DNA from 2 places in the Streptomyces sp. NPDC001851 genome. Region 2 is predicted to be linked to the other one. Evidence: riboswitches for the same ligand, from Rfam matches in the RefSeq annotation. Region 2 holds a riboswitch; the other holds the start of a gene.
What was found. Region 2 has a riboswitch for glycine ahead of gcvP (aminomethyl-transferring glycine dehydrogenase). Riboswitches for the same ligand answer to the same signal wherever they lie in the genome.
Positions count from the first base shown of each region.

Region 1: it holds a riboswitch for glycine, as region 2 does, so the genes downstream of both, gcvT (glycine cleavage system aminomethyltransferase GcvT) here and gcvP (aminomethyl-transferring glycine dehydrogenase) in region 2, are expected to answer to the same signal.

Region 1 covers NZ_JBEOYR010000003.1:50,712-58,097, forward strand. Annotated here, with positions in the region: gene ABT171_RS05260 (L-serine ammonia-lyase) at 1-587, opposite strand, end outside; gene glyA (serine hydroxymethyltransferase) at 687-1,955, opposite strand; gene gcvH (glycine cleavage system protein GcvH) at 1,970-2,347, opposite strand; gene gcvT (glycine cleavage system aminomethyltransferase GcvT) at 2,457-3,584, opposite strand; glycine riboswitch at 3,627-3,739, opposite strand; glycine riboswitch at 3,740-3,839, opposite strand; gene ABT171_RS05280 (AAA family ATPase) at 4,002-4,646, shown strand; gene ABT171_RS05285 (enhanced serine sensitivity protein SseB) at 4,736-5,527, shown strand; gene ABT171_RS05290 (enhanced serine sensitivity protein SseB C-terminal domain-containing protein) at 5,716-6,498, shown strand; gene ABT171_RS05295 (ABC transporter permease) at 6,769-7,386, shown strand, end outside.
Region 2 covers NZ_JBEOYR010000008.1:9,485-16,870, reverse strand. Annotated here, with positions in the region: gene modA (molybdate ABC transporter substrate-binding protein) at 1-304, shown strand, start outside; gene modB (molybdate ABC transporter permease subunit) at 301-1,161, shown strand; gene ABT171_RS13300 (ABC transporter ATP-binding protein) at 1,158-2,342, shown strand; gene ABT171_RS13295 (TOBE domain-containing protein) at 2,371-2,790, shown strand; gene gcvP (aminomethyl-transferring glycine dehydrogenase) at 2,844-5,729, opposite strand; glycine riboswitch at 5,904-5,998, opposite strand; gene ABT171_RS13285 (PRC-barrel domain-containing protein) at 6,118-6,489, shown strand; gene ABT171_RS13280 (DNA polymerase IV) at 6,411-7,386, opposite strand, start outside.

The DNA.
Region 1 (7,386 bases), on a different contig from region 2:
ATCAGGGAGGAGATCGACAGGCCCGTCTCCTTCGTCAGGCGCAGGAGCTCGTCGCCGGTACGGAAGGGATACTTCAGGACCGTGTCGTCCAGCTTGATCCGGTCCGCGCCGACCGCGTCCTCGTCCACGACGAAGCCGCCGCCGACCGAGTAGTACGTCTTGGAGAACAGCTCCGCGCCCGAGGCGTCGTACGCCCATATCGTCATGCCGTTGGCGTGGTAGGGCAGGGCCTTGCGGCGGTGCAGGACCAGGTCGTCGTCGAAGGAGAAGGGGATCTCGTGTTCGCCGAGCAGCGAGATGCGGCCCGCCGACTTGATCGCCTCCACCCGCTCGTCGGCCGTTTCCACGTCCACCGTGCGGGGCGAGGCGCCCTCCAGGCCGAGCAGGACCGCCTTCGGGGTGCCGTGACCGTGGCCGGTGGCGCCGAGGGAGCCGTACAGCTCGCACCTCAGGGAGGCCACCGGGTCCAGCAGGCCTTCGTTGCGCAGGCGGCGGGCGAACATGCGCGCCGCGCGCATCGGGCCGACCGTGTGGGAGCTGGACGGGCCGATGCCGATCGAGAACAGGTCGAAGACCGAGATGGCCACGGGAACTCCTCAAGACGGGTGAAGCAGGGGCGGTACGGGGTGCGGGCACCGCGCGCACCTTCCGGTGTCCAGTGTGCGCGGTGCCTCGCGAAAGGTGACTTACTTGTTCAGAGCCGGGTACAGCGGGTGCTTGTCGGCCAGGGCCTTGACCCGGGCCTTGAGCGCCTCGGCGTCGTACGCCGGCTTCAGCGCCTCCGCGATCACGTCCGCGACCTCGGCGAAGTCCTCGGCCGTGAAGCCGCGGGTGGCGAGGGCGGGCGTGCCGATCCGCAGACCGGACGTGACCATCGGCGGGCGCGGGTCGTTCGGGACCGCGTTGCGGTTGACCGTGATGCCGACCTCGTGGAGGCGGTCCTCGGCCTGCTGCCCGTCCAGCTCGGACTCGCGCAGGTCGACGAGGATCAGGTGCACGTCCGTGCCGCCCGACAGCACGTTCACGCCGGCCTCGCGCGCGTCCGGCGCCGTCAGCCGCTCGGCGAGGATCCTCGCGCCCTCCACTGTACGGCGCTGGCGCTCCTTGAATTCCTCGGAAGCCGCGACCTTGAAGGACACCGCCTTCGCCGCGATCACGTGCTCCAGGGGACCGCCCTGGAAGCCCGGGAAGACGGAGGAGTTCAGCTTCTTCGCGAAGTCCTTGCTGCGGGCGAGGATGATGCCGCCGCGCGGGCCGCCCAGGGTCTTGTGCGTCGTGGAGGTCACCACGTCGGCGTACGGCACCGGGTTGGCGTGCAGACCAGCCGCGACCAGGCCCGCGAAGTGCGCCATGTCGACCCACAGGTGGGCCTCGACCTCGTCGGCGATCCGGCGGAACGCGGCGAAGTCCAGCTCCCGCGGGTACGCCGACCAGCCGGCGATGATCACCTTCGGGCGGTGCTCCTTGGCCAGCCGCTCGACCTCGGCCATGTCGACCAGGCCGGTGGCGGCGTCCACGTGGTAGGCGACCACGTTGAACTGCTTGCCGGAGAAGTTCAGGCGCATGCCGTGGGTCAGGTGGCCGCCGTGGGCGAGGTCCAGGCCGAGGATGGTGTCCCCGGGCTGGGCCAGCGCGAACAGGGCCGCCTGGTTGGCGGAGGCGCCGGAGTGGGGCTGGACGTTGGCGTACTCGGCGCCGAACAGCTCCTTGACCCGGTCGATGGCGATCTGCTCGGCGACGTCGACGTGCTCGCAGCCGCCGTAGTAGCGGCGGCCCGGGTAGCCCTCGGCGTACTTGTTGGTGAGGACGGAGCCCTGCGCCTCCATCACCGCGAGCGGCGCGAAGTTCTCGGAGGCGATCATCTCCAGCGTGGACTGCTGGCGGCCGAGCTCGGCGTCGACCGCGGCGGCGATCTCCGGGTCCAGCTCGTGCAGGGGCGTGTTCAGGGAGGTCATACGGCTACGACTCCTCAGCCGGCGTTCTGGGCGGTGTACTCGTCGGCGGAGAGCAGGTCGGCCGGCTCCTCCGAGACGCGCACCTTGAACAGCCAGCCGCCCTCGAAGGGGGCCGAGTTCACCAGCGACGGGTCGTTGACGACGTCCTCGTTGATCTCGGTGACCTCACCGGTGACCGGCGAGTACAGGTCGGAGACCGACTTGGTGGACTCCAGCTCGCCGCAGGTCTCGCCCGCGGTCACCGTGGAGCCGACCTCGGGGAGCTGGGCGTAGACCACATCGCCGAGCGCGTTGGCCGCGAACTCGGTGATGCCGACCGTCGAGACGCCGTCCTCGGCGGCCGACAGCCACTCGTGCTCCTTGCTGTAGCGCAGCTGCTGGGGGTTGCTCATGGCCTGAATTCTCCTGTACGCGCGGGAGTGCTGATGAAGGGGGGACTGCTGAAGCCGCTGATGAGCAGCGGAAACGTGCGCGGGGTCACACAGTGGCCGCGCCCAGTGTCTACTTCTGGCGCTTGTAGAACGGCAGCGCCACGACCTCGTACGGTTCGTGGCTGCCCCGGATGTCGACGCCGACGCCCGCGGTGCCCGGGGCCGCGTGCGCCGCGTCGACGTACGCCATGGCGATCGGCTTGCCCAGGGTGGGGGAGGGGGCGCCGGAGGTGACCTCGCCGATCACCTGGCCGCCCGCGACGACGGCGTACCCGGCGCGCGGCACCCGCCGGCCCTCGGCGACCAGCCCGACGAGGACCCGCGGCGGGTTCTCCTGGGCCCTGGCGGCGGCCTCGGCGAGCGCCTCGCGCCCCACGAAGTCGCCCTCCTTCTCGAACTTGACCACGCGGCCGAGCCCGGCGTCGAAGGGGGTGAGCGCCGTGGTCAGCTCGTGCCCGTACAGCGGCATGCCCGCCTCCAGGCGCAGGGTGTCCCGGCAGGACAGGCCGCAGGGGACCAGGCCGACGCCCTCGCCGGCCTTGGTCAGCGCCTGCCACAGCTCCACGGCGTGCTCCGGCTTCACGAACAGCTCGAAGCCGTCCTCGCCGGTGTAGCCGGTGCGGGCGATCAGGGCCGGGACGCCGGCGACCGTGCCGGGCAGGCCGGCGTAGTACTTCAGGCCGTCCAGGTCGGCGTCGGTGAGGGACTTCAGGATGCCGGGGGACTCGGGGCCCTGGACGGCGATCAGCGCGTACGCGTCCCGGTCGTCGCGCACCTCGGCGTCGAAGCCGGCGGAACGCTCGACGAGGGCGTCCAGCACCACCTGGGCGTTGGAGGCGTTGGCGACCACCATGTACTCGGTCTCGGCGAGCCGGTAGACGATCAGGTCGTCCAGGATGCCGCCGTCGGCCTGGCAGATCATGGTGTAGCGGGCGCGGCCGACGCCGACGGAGGCGATGTTGCCTACCAGGGCGTAGTTGAGGAGGGCGGCCGCGCCGGCGCCGGTGACGGTGATCTCGCCCATGTGGGAGAGGTCGAAGAGACCGGCCTTCGTACGCACGGCGAGGTGCTCGTCACGCTCGGAGCCGTAGCGCAGGGGCATGTCCCAGCCGGCGAAGTCGGTCATCGTCGCACCGAGCGAGCGATGCAGCGCGTCCAGCGCGGTATGGCGCAGCTCAAGGGGTTCGGTACTGCTCATCGGACGGTCGTCTCCCAGGAAAGCAGGACAGGCGAGGAACGTTCCTCCCCATCTGTCATCGGAACCTGAGAGGTTCGCCAGGACCGCCACAGGGACGATCACGGCTTGCACCTTGGGTGGAGCCACTGTCGCAGCGGCCCGCTTTTCAGATGTGCCTCGCCCGCGCGGTAACGGGGCCTGAGAGATTCAAGGGAGGGACTTGCTCCTTCGGCGCCCCGGCATCAGTGCTGCCAGGGACTCTCCCGCGCGGATTCAAGCGGCCGGTATGCAGTTGGCGGCCACATCATTGCACGGCGAGCCTGCTTTTGTAACCGACCTGTGGCAGGACGCGGACCCCTCCACCACCCCCGTTCATTACCTTCTCTTTACGCATCGCGGGCATGAGGATGACCGGGCCGACAGGGGAGGAAGATCACGATGAACAGGACCCTGGTGTACGCCACCGCCGGCACCGGCATCGCGGTGCCGGGTCAGCGCCCCGCGCCGGCCCCCGTCGTCCGCGACCTGCGCGACCGCGCCGGCAGCGGCCCGCACGTCCTGCTCTTCGGCCCCCAGGACCTGGTGGTGATCACCGGCCTGCCCGGCAGCGGCAAGTCCACCCTGATGCGGCGCGCGGTCGCCGGCCGCCGCGTCGACTCCCAGGACACGCGCGACCGCTTCGCGGCCCGCCTGCCCCGAGCGCTCCCGTACACCCTCTACCGCCCGCTGGTCCGCCTCGCCCACTACACCGGCCTGCGCCGCGCCCTGCGCACCGGCGAGGGCCTCGTCGTGCACGACTGCGGCACCCAGCCCTGGGTGCGGGCCTGGCTCACCCGCGCGGCACGCCGCCGCGGCGGCACCCTCCATCTGCTCCTGCTCGACGTCCCGCCCGACACCGCCCGCGAGGGTCAGCGCACCCGCGGCCGGGGCGTCTCCCGCTACGCCTTCCGCCGCCACCGCCGTACGACCGCCCGGCTGCTCGACACGGTCGAGCGGGGCGGGCTGCCCGCGGGCTGCGGCGCCGCGGTGCTGCTGGACCGCACGGCGGCCGACGCGCTCCGGCGGATCGCGTTCACCGGATGAGGGGGACGGTGTGCACGCGGCGAGGGGCTGTCACCGCCACCCGCTAGCCTTCTTGGTCACAGCAGAGATTTCCAGCAGGCGGTAGGCAGATGGACTTCCCGGCGGACATTCCCGCGGACTTCCCGGCACAGGCGCACCCCCAGCCCCACGGCGGCTGGCCCGGCAACGAGCTGGAGGAGGTGCTCTCGGCCTCCCTCGGCATACCCGCCGCGGCCGGCCGGATCATCGAGGTCCTGGGCCGCAGCCTGCTGTGGATCCCGCTGCCGAGCGGCGGCGGCCCCGACAGCGGCCCGCTGGACCTGCCCACGCTGGACCTCGGCGGCCAGACGTACGTCCCGGTGTTCAGCTCCGAGGAGCAGCTGCGCCAGGCGGCCGGCTCCCACATGTCGTACACCATCGCCCCCGCCGTGGAGTTCGCCCGCGGTCTGCCCCCGCAGGTCGGCATCGCTGTGAACCCCGACGCCCTGGTCGGCATCCCGCTCCCGCCCGCGGCGGTGGCCGAGCTGTGCCGGGTGGGCCGCACCCCGCTGGACGGGCCCAACACCGGCGGCCGGGTCCGCCTCTTCGAACCCGACTGGCAGGACGACCCGGTCGACTTCCTCTCCGCCGCGTCCGCCGAGTTCGCCGAGACCGGCGTGGTCCTCACCGCCCGCCGCTGCCTGGCCGCCATAGAGACGGACGACCCGGTGATGTTCGTCGGCGTGGAACTCTCCCAGTGGGAAGGCGACCTCCGCGCGCTCCCCATGCAGGCCCTGGGCCGCGCCCTGGGCAAAGTCCCGGTCAAGTGGCCGATGAGCCTGGTCCTCCTGGACGTGACGGACGACCCGGTGGCCGCATGGCTCAAGTCGAACGTCCGCCCCTTCTACCAATACGGTCACTGATCAGCAGGCAGGGGAGCAGCGGACCTCAGGGGCGCGGGGAACTGCGCGACAAGCCCCCCACGCACCCGCACCCGCGTACGCACCCGAGGCGGCACCCCCGTGGGCGCTTAAGCTGTCTCCAAACGCGGGGCACGAAAAAGAGAAGGGCACGACAGGTGAGCGCGAGCCACAGCGGCAGCGTCGAGCACATGCTGCGCCAGGTCACGCCCGGACGCTACGACGCCTACGAGGCCCTGCTCCGCGCCCTCGCCACCCCCTCCTCCGGCCAGATCTGGATGCTCCTGTGGCACGGCCAGGCCGGCTCCCCGGACGCCCAGTACGGAAACATGGAGATCGACGGGTTCCAGTACGCCCCCTGCGTCACCTCCGCCCAGGAGCTCTCGGCCAGCGGCTGGAACCGGTCGTACGAGGTCGTCGACGGGCTCGACGTGGCCCGCACCCTCTACCCGGACCACTACGGCCTCTGGCTCAACCCGCACACCCCGGGCGGCGGCGTCGGCATCCCCTGGCTGGACCTTCGCCGCATCGCCACGGGCCTGGACCGCCAGCCCGCCGGCCCTCTCCGGCTGTCCGAACCCGGCATCGAGATCCCGCAGTTCTACGCCCTGCTCGCGCAGAACGCCCACCGCACCCCGGCCCTGCGCTCGCTGCGCCGCGCCTGGGTGCAGCCGGCGCTCGGCGCCCCGTACCTCGCCATCGGCCTGGACGTGTACGACACCTCGCCGGCCGCGGTCGACTCGGTGCGCGCGATGATGCAGCAGTCCGTCGGCGCGGTGCCGGAGGGCCTGCCGGTGTCGACGGTCGCGATGACGGACGAGTACGACCCGGTCGTGATGTGGATGCGGGCCAACGCCCGCCCGTTCTACGACCGCGAGGCCCACGCCGCGCCGCAGCCCCAGCTCCAGGCCTCCCCCGGGCAGCAGGCGCCCGCCGCCGGATACGGCTATCCGCCGGTGCACGGCAGCTACTGACCTGGGATTATCGCCCGTACGTCCCGTTTTGCGCACTCGGCCGTTCCGCCCGGCCCCGTCCGTTCGCCGTAACTCCTTGTCCGCATAACAGGAAACGCCTGCTTGCATCACGGTTGCGCATCCATTCCCCGTCAAGGCTGGCGGCTGATCGCGCAAGCGTTGAAGACTCCCCCTTCAAGGGGTTCGCCCCTGTGTACGACGGACTGTTTGATGCCGCTACCAGCGGCAAGTGCGGGCCGGCTACCGCCGGTTGAGAGGGGTCCCAGCCTGATGACGGCACCATTGCACGAGCCGACCGCGGAAGCGGCCCCGGGTGCGGCAGAGGAAGCGGCGGTCGCGGCCACCGACGCGAAGGCCGTTCAGGGCCGCTCCCTGGGCCGGATCGCCTGGGAACGCCTCAAGCGGGACAAGCTGGCCCTCACGGGCGGCGTGGTCGTCCTCCTCCTCATCGTGATCGCCCTGCTCGCACCGGTGATCACGAACCTCGTCGGCCAGGACCCGGACAACTACCACCAGAGCCTGATCGACCCGCTGTTCAGCACCCCCAAGGGCTCGATGGGCGGCATCAGCGGCGACCACCTGCTCGGTGTCGAACCGGTCAACGGCCGCGACATCTTCGCCCGCATCCTCTACGGCGCCCGGATCTCGCTGCTCGTCGGCTTCCTGTCCGCCGTGGTCGCCGTCCTCCTCGGGACCATCCTCGGCATCCTGGCGGGCTTCTTCGGCGGCTGGGTGGACTCGGTCATCAGCCGGGTCATGGACGGCCTCCTCGCCTTCCCGCAGCTGCTGTTCATCATCGCGCTGGTCTCCGTGATGCCCAACCAGATGCTGGGGCTCACCGGCACGGGCGTGCGTGTCTTCGTGATGATCCTGGTCATCGGCTTCTTC
Region 2 (7,386 bases):
GGCCCTGGACGCCGCCGAGCTCAAGCTCACCCCGGTCTCCTACGAGCAGGACGTCAAGAGCGCCCTGAACAAGGTGGAGCTGAAGGAGGCCGACGCCGCGGTCGTCTACAAGACCGATGTCAAGGCCGCGGGTGGCAAGGTGGAGGGCGTGGAGTTCCCCGAGTCCGCCAAGGCCGTCAACGCCTACCCGATCGTCCGGCTGAAGAACGGGCAGAACGCCGAGGCAGCCAAGGCGTTCATCGCCCTCGTGCAGTCCGCCGAGGGCCGGAAGGTGCTGAGCGCGGCCGGGTTCCTCAAGCCGTGACCTCGCTCCACGAGCCCGGCGTCGCGGCCGGCCCCCGCACGGGCCGGCCGCGGCGTCGCCGCGTCGGCACGGGGGGCCGGCGCGGGGTGCCGTTGCCGCTGCTGCTGCCGGGCGTGCTGGCGCTGGCGTTCCTGCTGCTGCCGCTGCTCGCGCTGCTGGTCCGCGCGCCCTGGCGCAGCCTGCCGGACCAGCTGACCAGCACGGAGGTGTGGCAGGCACTCCAGCTGTCCCTGGTCAGCGCCACCGCGGCGACGGCCGTGAGCCTCGTGCTGGGCGTGCCGCTGGCCTGGCTGCTGGCCCGTACGGAGTTTCCCGGCCGGGGCCTGGTACGGGCCCTGGTGACCCTGCCCCTGGTCCTGCCGCCGGTGGTCGGCGGTGTCGCCCTGCTGCTGGCCCTGGGCCGCAACGGCGTCATCGGCAGGTGGCTGGACGCCTGGTTCGGGGTCACCCTGCCGTTCACCACCACCGGGGTCGTGATCGCGGAGGCCTTCGTCGCGATGCCGTTCCTGGTCATCAGCGTCGAGGGCACCCTGCGGGCGGCCGACCCGCGCTTCGAGGAGGCGGCGGCCACGCTCGGCGCGTCCCGCTTCACCGCGTTCCGCCGGGTCACCCTGCCGCTCATCGCTCCCGGGGTCGCCGCGGGCGCGGTCCTGGCCTGGGCGCGGGCGCTCGGCGAGTTCGGGGCGACGATCACCTTCGCCGGCAACTTCCCGGGCCGCACCCAGACCATGCCCCTCGCGGTCTACCTGGCCCTGCAGAACGACCCCGACGCCGCCATCTCCCTCAGCCTGGTCCTGCTGACGGTGTCGATCGCGGTGCTGGCCGGTCTCAGAGACCGTTGGACGACCACCTCATGACACACATCCGACCCGCGTCCGCCGGCGGCGCCGAGCCCCCGCAGGGGCCACCCGCACCCGACGACGAGAGCCGTACGGGTGGTGCCGGCGGGAACCGGAAGCCGGCCGAAGGCCGGCACCCCACCGCGCACCCGCACCGGCCCACCGGACTGGACGCCCACCTCGTCGTCGACCGAGCCGCGTTCCGCCTGGACGTCACCCTCACCGCCGTTCCCGGAGACGTCGTCGCCCTCCTCGGCCCCAACGGCGCCGGCAAGAGCACAGCCCTGCGCGCCCTCGCGGGCCTCACCCCCCTCACCGACGGCCATCTCCGCCTGGACGGCGCGGACCTGGACCGCACTCCCCCGGAGTCCCGCCCGGTCGGCGTGGTCTTCCAGGACTACCTGCTCTTCCCCCACCTGTCCGCCCTCGACAACGTCGCCTTCGGCCCGCGCTGCCAGGGCATGACCAGGGCCGAGGCCCGCGCACAGGCCGCGGCGTGGCTGGACCGCATGGGCCTCGCCGACCACGCGGGCGCCAAGCCCCGCCGTCTCTCCGGCGGCCAGGCCCAGCGCGTGGCCCTCGCGCGTGCCCTGGCCGTCAGCCCCCGGCTGCTGCTCCTGGACGAACCGCTCGCCGCCCTCGACGCCCGCACCCGCCTGGAGGTCCGCGCCCAACTGCGCCGTCACCTCGCCGAGTTCGAAGCGGTCGCCGTCCTGGTCACCCACGACCCGCTGGACGCCATGGTGCTCGCGGACCGGCTGGTCGTCATAGAGGACGGCCGGGTCGTCCAGGAGGGCACCCCGGCGGACATCGCACGCCATCCGCGCACCGACTACATCGCCCGGCTCGTCGGCCTCAACCTCTACCGGGGACGGGCGGACCGCCACACGGTACGGCTCGACGCGGGGCCCTCGATCACCACCACGGAGGACCTGTCCGGCCCGGTCTTCGTGGCCTTCCCGCCCAGTGCCGTCACCCTGTTCCGGGACCGGCCCACCGGGGCCAGTGCCCGTAACCTCTGGCGCTGCGAGGTGGCCGGCCTGGAGACGCACGGCGACCAGATCCGCGCCGACCTGAGCGGCGAACTCCCCCTCGCCGCCGACCTCACCACGCTCGCCGCCGCCGACCTCGACCTGCACCCAGGCGCAGCCGTCTGGGCGACGGTCAAAGCGACGCAGACACACGCATACCCGGCTTGATCAGGCGGGCGCTCTACCGTGAGTGCCCATGACCCTCAGCATCCGCAACCAACTCCCCGGCACGGTCACCGCGATCCAGCCGGGCGAGGCCATGGCCACCGTCAAGCTCCGCCTCGACGGCGGGCAGGACCTCACCGCGGCCATCACCAAGGAGTCCGCCGAGGACCTCGCCCTCGCCCCCGGCTCACCCGTGCGGGCCCTGGTGAAGTCGACCGAGGTCTCCCTCGCCACGCACCGCGTCGAGGGCCTGTCGATCCGCAACCAGCTCCCCGGGGCGGTCATCGGGCTCACCGCCGGCGCCGCGATGGCCTCCGTGAGGATCTCCGTCCCCGGCGGCGAACTGACCGCGGCCATCACCAAGGACGCCGCCACCGACCTGGGCCTCTTCGTGGGCTCCGACGTGGTCGCTCTCATCAAGGCGACCGAGGTGTCCCTCGCCAGGGCCTGACACGGCGAGGCCCCGCCCGGAAACCGGACGGGGCCCTGGGAACCACCGCTCGCTCAGTCCTCGTAAGCGTCCAGCGGCGGGCAGGAGCAGACCAGGTTGCGGTCGCCGAAGGCCTGGTCGATACGGCGCACCGGCGGCCAGTACTTGTCGGCGACCGAGACACCGGCCGGGAAGACGGCCTCCTCGCGGCTGTAGGCGTGCGTCCACTCACCGCCGAGCGCGGCGGCCGTGTGCGGGGCGCCCCGCAGCGGGTTGTCCTCCGCCGGCCACTCGCCGGAGCCGACCTTCTCGATCTCCGCGCGGATGGCGATCATCGCGTCGCAGAACCGGTCCAGCTCGGTGAGGTCCTCCGACTCGGTCGGCTCGATCATCAGCGTGCCGGCCACCGGGAAGGACATGGTCGGTGCGTGGAAGCCGTAGTCGATCAGGCGCTTGGCCACGTCGTCCACGCTCACGCCGGTCGCCTTGGTCAGCGGGCGCAGGTCGATGATGCACTCGTGCGCGACCAGGTTGCCGGGGCCGGTGTAGAGCACCGGGTAGTGCGGCTCCAGGCGCTTGGCGATGTAGTTCGCCGACAGCACGGCCACCTGCGTGGCCCGCTTGAGGCCCTCGCCGCCCATGAGGCGCACGTACGCCCACGAGATCGGCAGGATCCCCGCGGAGCCCCAGGGCGCGGCCGAGATGGGGCCGACGCCGGTCTCGGGGCCGGCCGCCGGCTGCAGCGGGTGGTTCGGCAGGTACGGCGCCAGGTGCGAGCGGACCGCGACCGGGCCGACGCCGGGGCCACCGCCGCCGTGCGGGATGCAGAACGTCTTGTGCAGGTTCAGGTGGGAGACGTCACCGCCGAAGTGGCCCGGCTTCGCGAGGCCGACCAGCGCGTTGAGGTTGGCGCCGTCGACGTACACCTGGCCGCCGGCCTCGTGCACCTGGGCGCAGATGTCGGCGACGTGCTCCTCGAACACGCCGTGCGTCGACGGGTAGGTGATCATCAGCACCGCCAGCTCGTCGCGGTACTGCCCGATCTTGGCCCGCAGGTCCTCGACGTCGATCTCGCCGTCCTCGGCGGTCTTCACGACGACGACCTTCATGCCGGCCATCACGGCGCTGGCGGCGTTGGTGCCGTGCGCGGAGGACGGGATCAGACACACGGTCCGCTGCTCGTCGCCGTTGGCGCGGTGGTAGCCGCGTACGGCCAGCAGACCGGCCAGCTCGCCCTGCGAACCGGCGTTCGGCTGCAGGGAGACCTTGTCGTAGCCGGTGACCTCGGCGAGACGTTCCTCAAGCTCACGGATGAGCGTGAGGTAGCCCTCGGCCTGCTCGGCCGGGGCGAAGGGGTGCAGCTGCCCGAACTCGGGCCAGGTGACCGGCTCCATCTCCGTGGTCGCGTTGAGCTTCATGGTGCAGGAGCCCAGCGGGATCATGCCGCGGTCGAGCGCGTAGTCGCGGTCGGCCAGCTTGCGCAGGTAGCGCAGCATCGCGGTCTCGGAGCGGTACTGGTGGAAGACCGGGTGGGTGAGGTAGGCGTCGGTGCGCAGGAGCGCCTCGGGCAGGGTGTCCTCGGCGGTCGCCTCCAGCGCCTCGATGTCGCCCTCGACGCCGAAGGCGGACCACACGGCGGCCAGCTGGGCCCGCTTGGTGGTCTCGTCGCAGGCGATCGAGACGTGGTCGGCGTCGGCCAGGTGGAGGTTGACCCCGTTCTTCCGGGCGGCGGCGACCACCTCGGCGGCCTTGCCGGGCACCCGCGCGGTGAGGGTGTCGAAGAAGGCGCCGTGCACGATCTCGACGCCGCCGGCCTTCAGACCCGCGGCGAGGATCGTGGCGTACCGGTGCGTGCGCCGGGCGATGGTCCGCAGGCCCTCCGGCCCGTGGTAGACGGCGTACATGCCGGCCATGACGGCGAGCAGCACCTGCGCGGTGCAGATGTTGCTGGTGGCCTTCTCCCGGCGGATGTGCTGCTCACGGGTCTGCAGCGCGAGCCGGTAGGCCTTGTTGCCGTCGGCGTCGACGGAGACGCCCACGAGGCGGCCGGGCAGGCTGCGCGCGAACTTCTCGTGCACCGCCATGTAGCCCGCGTGCGGACCGCCGAAGCCCATCGGCACACCGAAGCGCTGGGTGGTGCCGACGGCGATGTCCGCGCCCAGCTCGCCCGGCGGGGTCAGCAGGGTCAGTGCGAGCAGATCGGCGGCCACGGTGACCAGGGCGCCCAGCTCGTGCGCCTGGTCGATGACCGGCTTGATGTCGCGTACGGCGCCGGAGGCGCCCGGGTACTGGATCAGCACGCCGTTGATCTCGCGCTCGGCCACCGCGGCCGGAATGCCCTCGCTGAGGTCGGCGACGACGACCTCGACACCGGTCGGCTCCGCACGCGTCTCGATGACGGCGATGGTCTGCGGCAGCACGTCCGCGTCGACCAGGAACAGCCCCTTCTTGTTCTTGCCCATGCGCCGCGACAGGGCCATCGCCTCGGCGGCGGCCGTTCCCTCGTCGAGCAGGGAGGCACCGGAGGTGGGCAGGCCGGTGAGCTCGGCGACCACGGTCTGGAAGTTCAGCAGGGCTTCCAGCCGCCCCTGGGAGATCTCCGGCTGGTAGGGCGTGTACGCGGTGTACCAGGCCGGGTTCTCCATGACGTTGCGCAGGATGACCGGCGGGGTGAAGGTGCCGTAGTAGCCCAGGCCGATCATGGAGTCGAGGACCTGGTTGCGGTCGGCGAGCGAGCGCAGCTCGGCGAGCACCTCGGCCTCGGTGCGGGCGCCCGGCAGGTCGAGGGCGTCGGCGTTCTTGATCACATCCGGGACCGCGGCGGCGGTCAGCTCGTCGAGGGAGCCGTAACCGACGTGCGCGAGCATCTTGGCCCGCGCCTCCTGGTCCGGCCCGATGTGACGCTGCTCGAACGGGATGCCCGCTTCGAGCTCCGAGAGCGGAATGCGATGGGCGGTCATTGCGGAGGCCTCCTGGTCTGACGCGACCTTCGAGGGGCACCCCGGTACGGATACCCCGACGGCCTCCCCCTCTGTCATCTCAACCTGAGAGCTTCACCGGGTACCCGAGGGCCCCGGCTTTCACCGTCGGTGAGGGCGGGAGCCGTCGACACCCGCCCTGCTTTCCAGAGTGACCTCGTCCATGCGGTACGTGAGCCTGAGAGATTCCGGGGAGGATTTGCTCCTTCGGCGCCTCCGAGGTGGTCGGAGGACTCTCCCGCACGGGGTCAGCAGCCGCTGTCAGCCTACCAGCGAGGTCAACGCCCGAGCCTTCGAGTGGCCGCCTCCCTGAATGTGCTCTTTTGTAGTGCTTACGGATGTGTTGCGACCAAGAGGAGGGAGAGGGACCGTGCAGACCGAGATCGATCCGCGCAACCTGATCGGCCGCAAGGCGTTCGACCGCAATGGGACCAAGATCGGCACCATCGACGAGGTCTACCTCGACGACGCGACCGGCGTGCCCGAGTGGGCGGCCATACGCACCGGCCTGTTCTCGCGGGACGCCTTCGTCCCCCTGGAGCCCAGCGAACTGGTCGAAGGCTCCCTCCACGTCCCCTTCGACCGCGCCCTGATCAAGGACGCCCCCGACTTCGGCGTGGGCCGCCACCTCTCCCCCGAACAGGAACTCCAGCTCTACCACCACTACGGCCTGGACGTGACCCCGCCTCCGTCCGTACCGGACCACGACTTCGGCAAGCTGGCGGGGTCGGAGGAGACCTGAGGCCTCTGATCCTCGCCACTGCTCGGCTGACCGAGACGGGCGGGCGGGTGGGAAGGAGCAACCAACGGCAACGGATCCGCGGACTCCAGGGCGGGATCCCCGACCAGAAACGTCCGCACCCGCCCCGGAGGGGACTGCGGCGTCTCAAACCGCACGGTGACCCGCCCCAGCCCACTCCCCTGCACCCACCCGGGCCCGTACTCGGCATGCCGCACGTCCTGCCCCGCGCGCCAGTGCCGTTCGACGGGCTCCGGCTGCTCCACAACGACTTCAACCGCACCCTTCTCCGGCTCCTCCGCCAAAGGCACCGGCATGGCCTGAGCGAACAGGTCCTCCTGGGTGTAGTCGGCGAGCCCGGAAACGCCCACGCCGAGCAGCCGTACCCCGCCCGTGGTGTCCACCGAGTCCAGCAACCGCGCGGCCGCCTCCCGCACGACCGCCGGATCGTCCGTCGGTCCCCTGAGCGTCTCCGATCTGGTCAGCGTCGAGAAGTCGTACCGCCGCACCTTCAGCACGATGGTCCGCCCCGACAGCCCTGCCTCGCGCAGCCGCCCCACACACCGGTCGGCGAGCCGCTGCACCTCCAGGCCGATCCGCAGCCGGTCATGGATGTCCACGTCGTACGTGTCCTCCACCGATACCGACTTCGCCTCGCGCTCGGCGACCACCGGCCGCTCGTCATGGGCCAGGGCCATGGCGTACAGCGCGTGCCCGTGCGCCTTGCCGAGCAGCCGGACCAGTTCGTCCTCGCCCGCCTCCGCCAGTTCCCCGACCGTGGTGATCCCGGCTCTGCGCAGGTGGTCGCCGGTGGCCGGGCCGACCCCGGGCAGGGTCCGCACCGGCATGGGCTCCAGCAGGGCCCGCTCCGACCCCGGCTCGATGACCACCAGGCCGTCC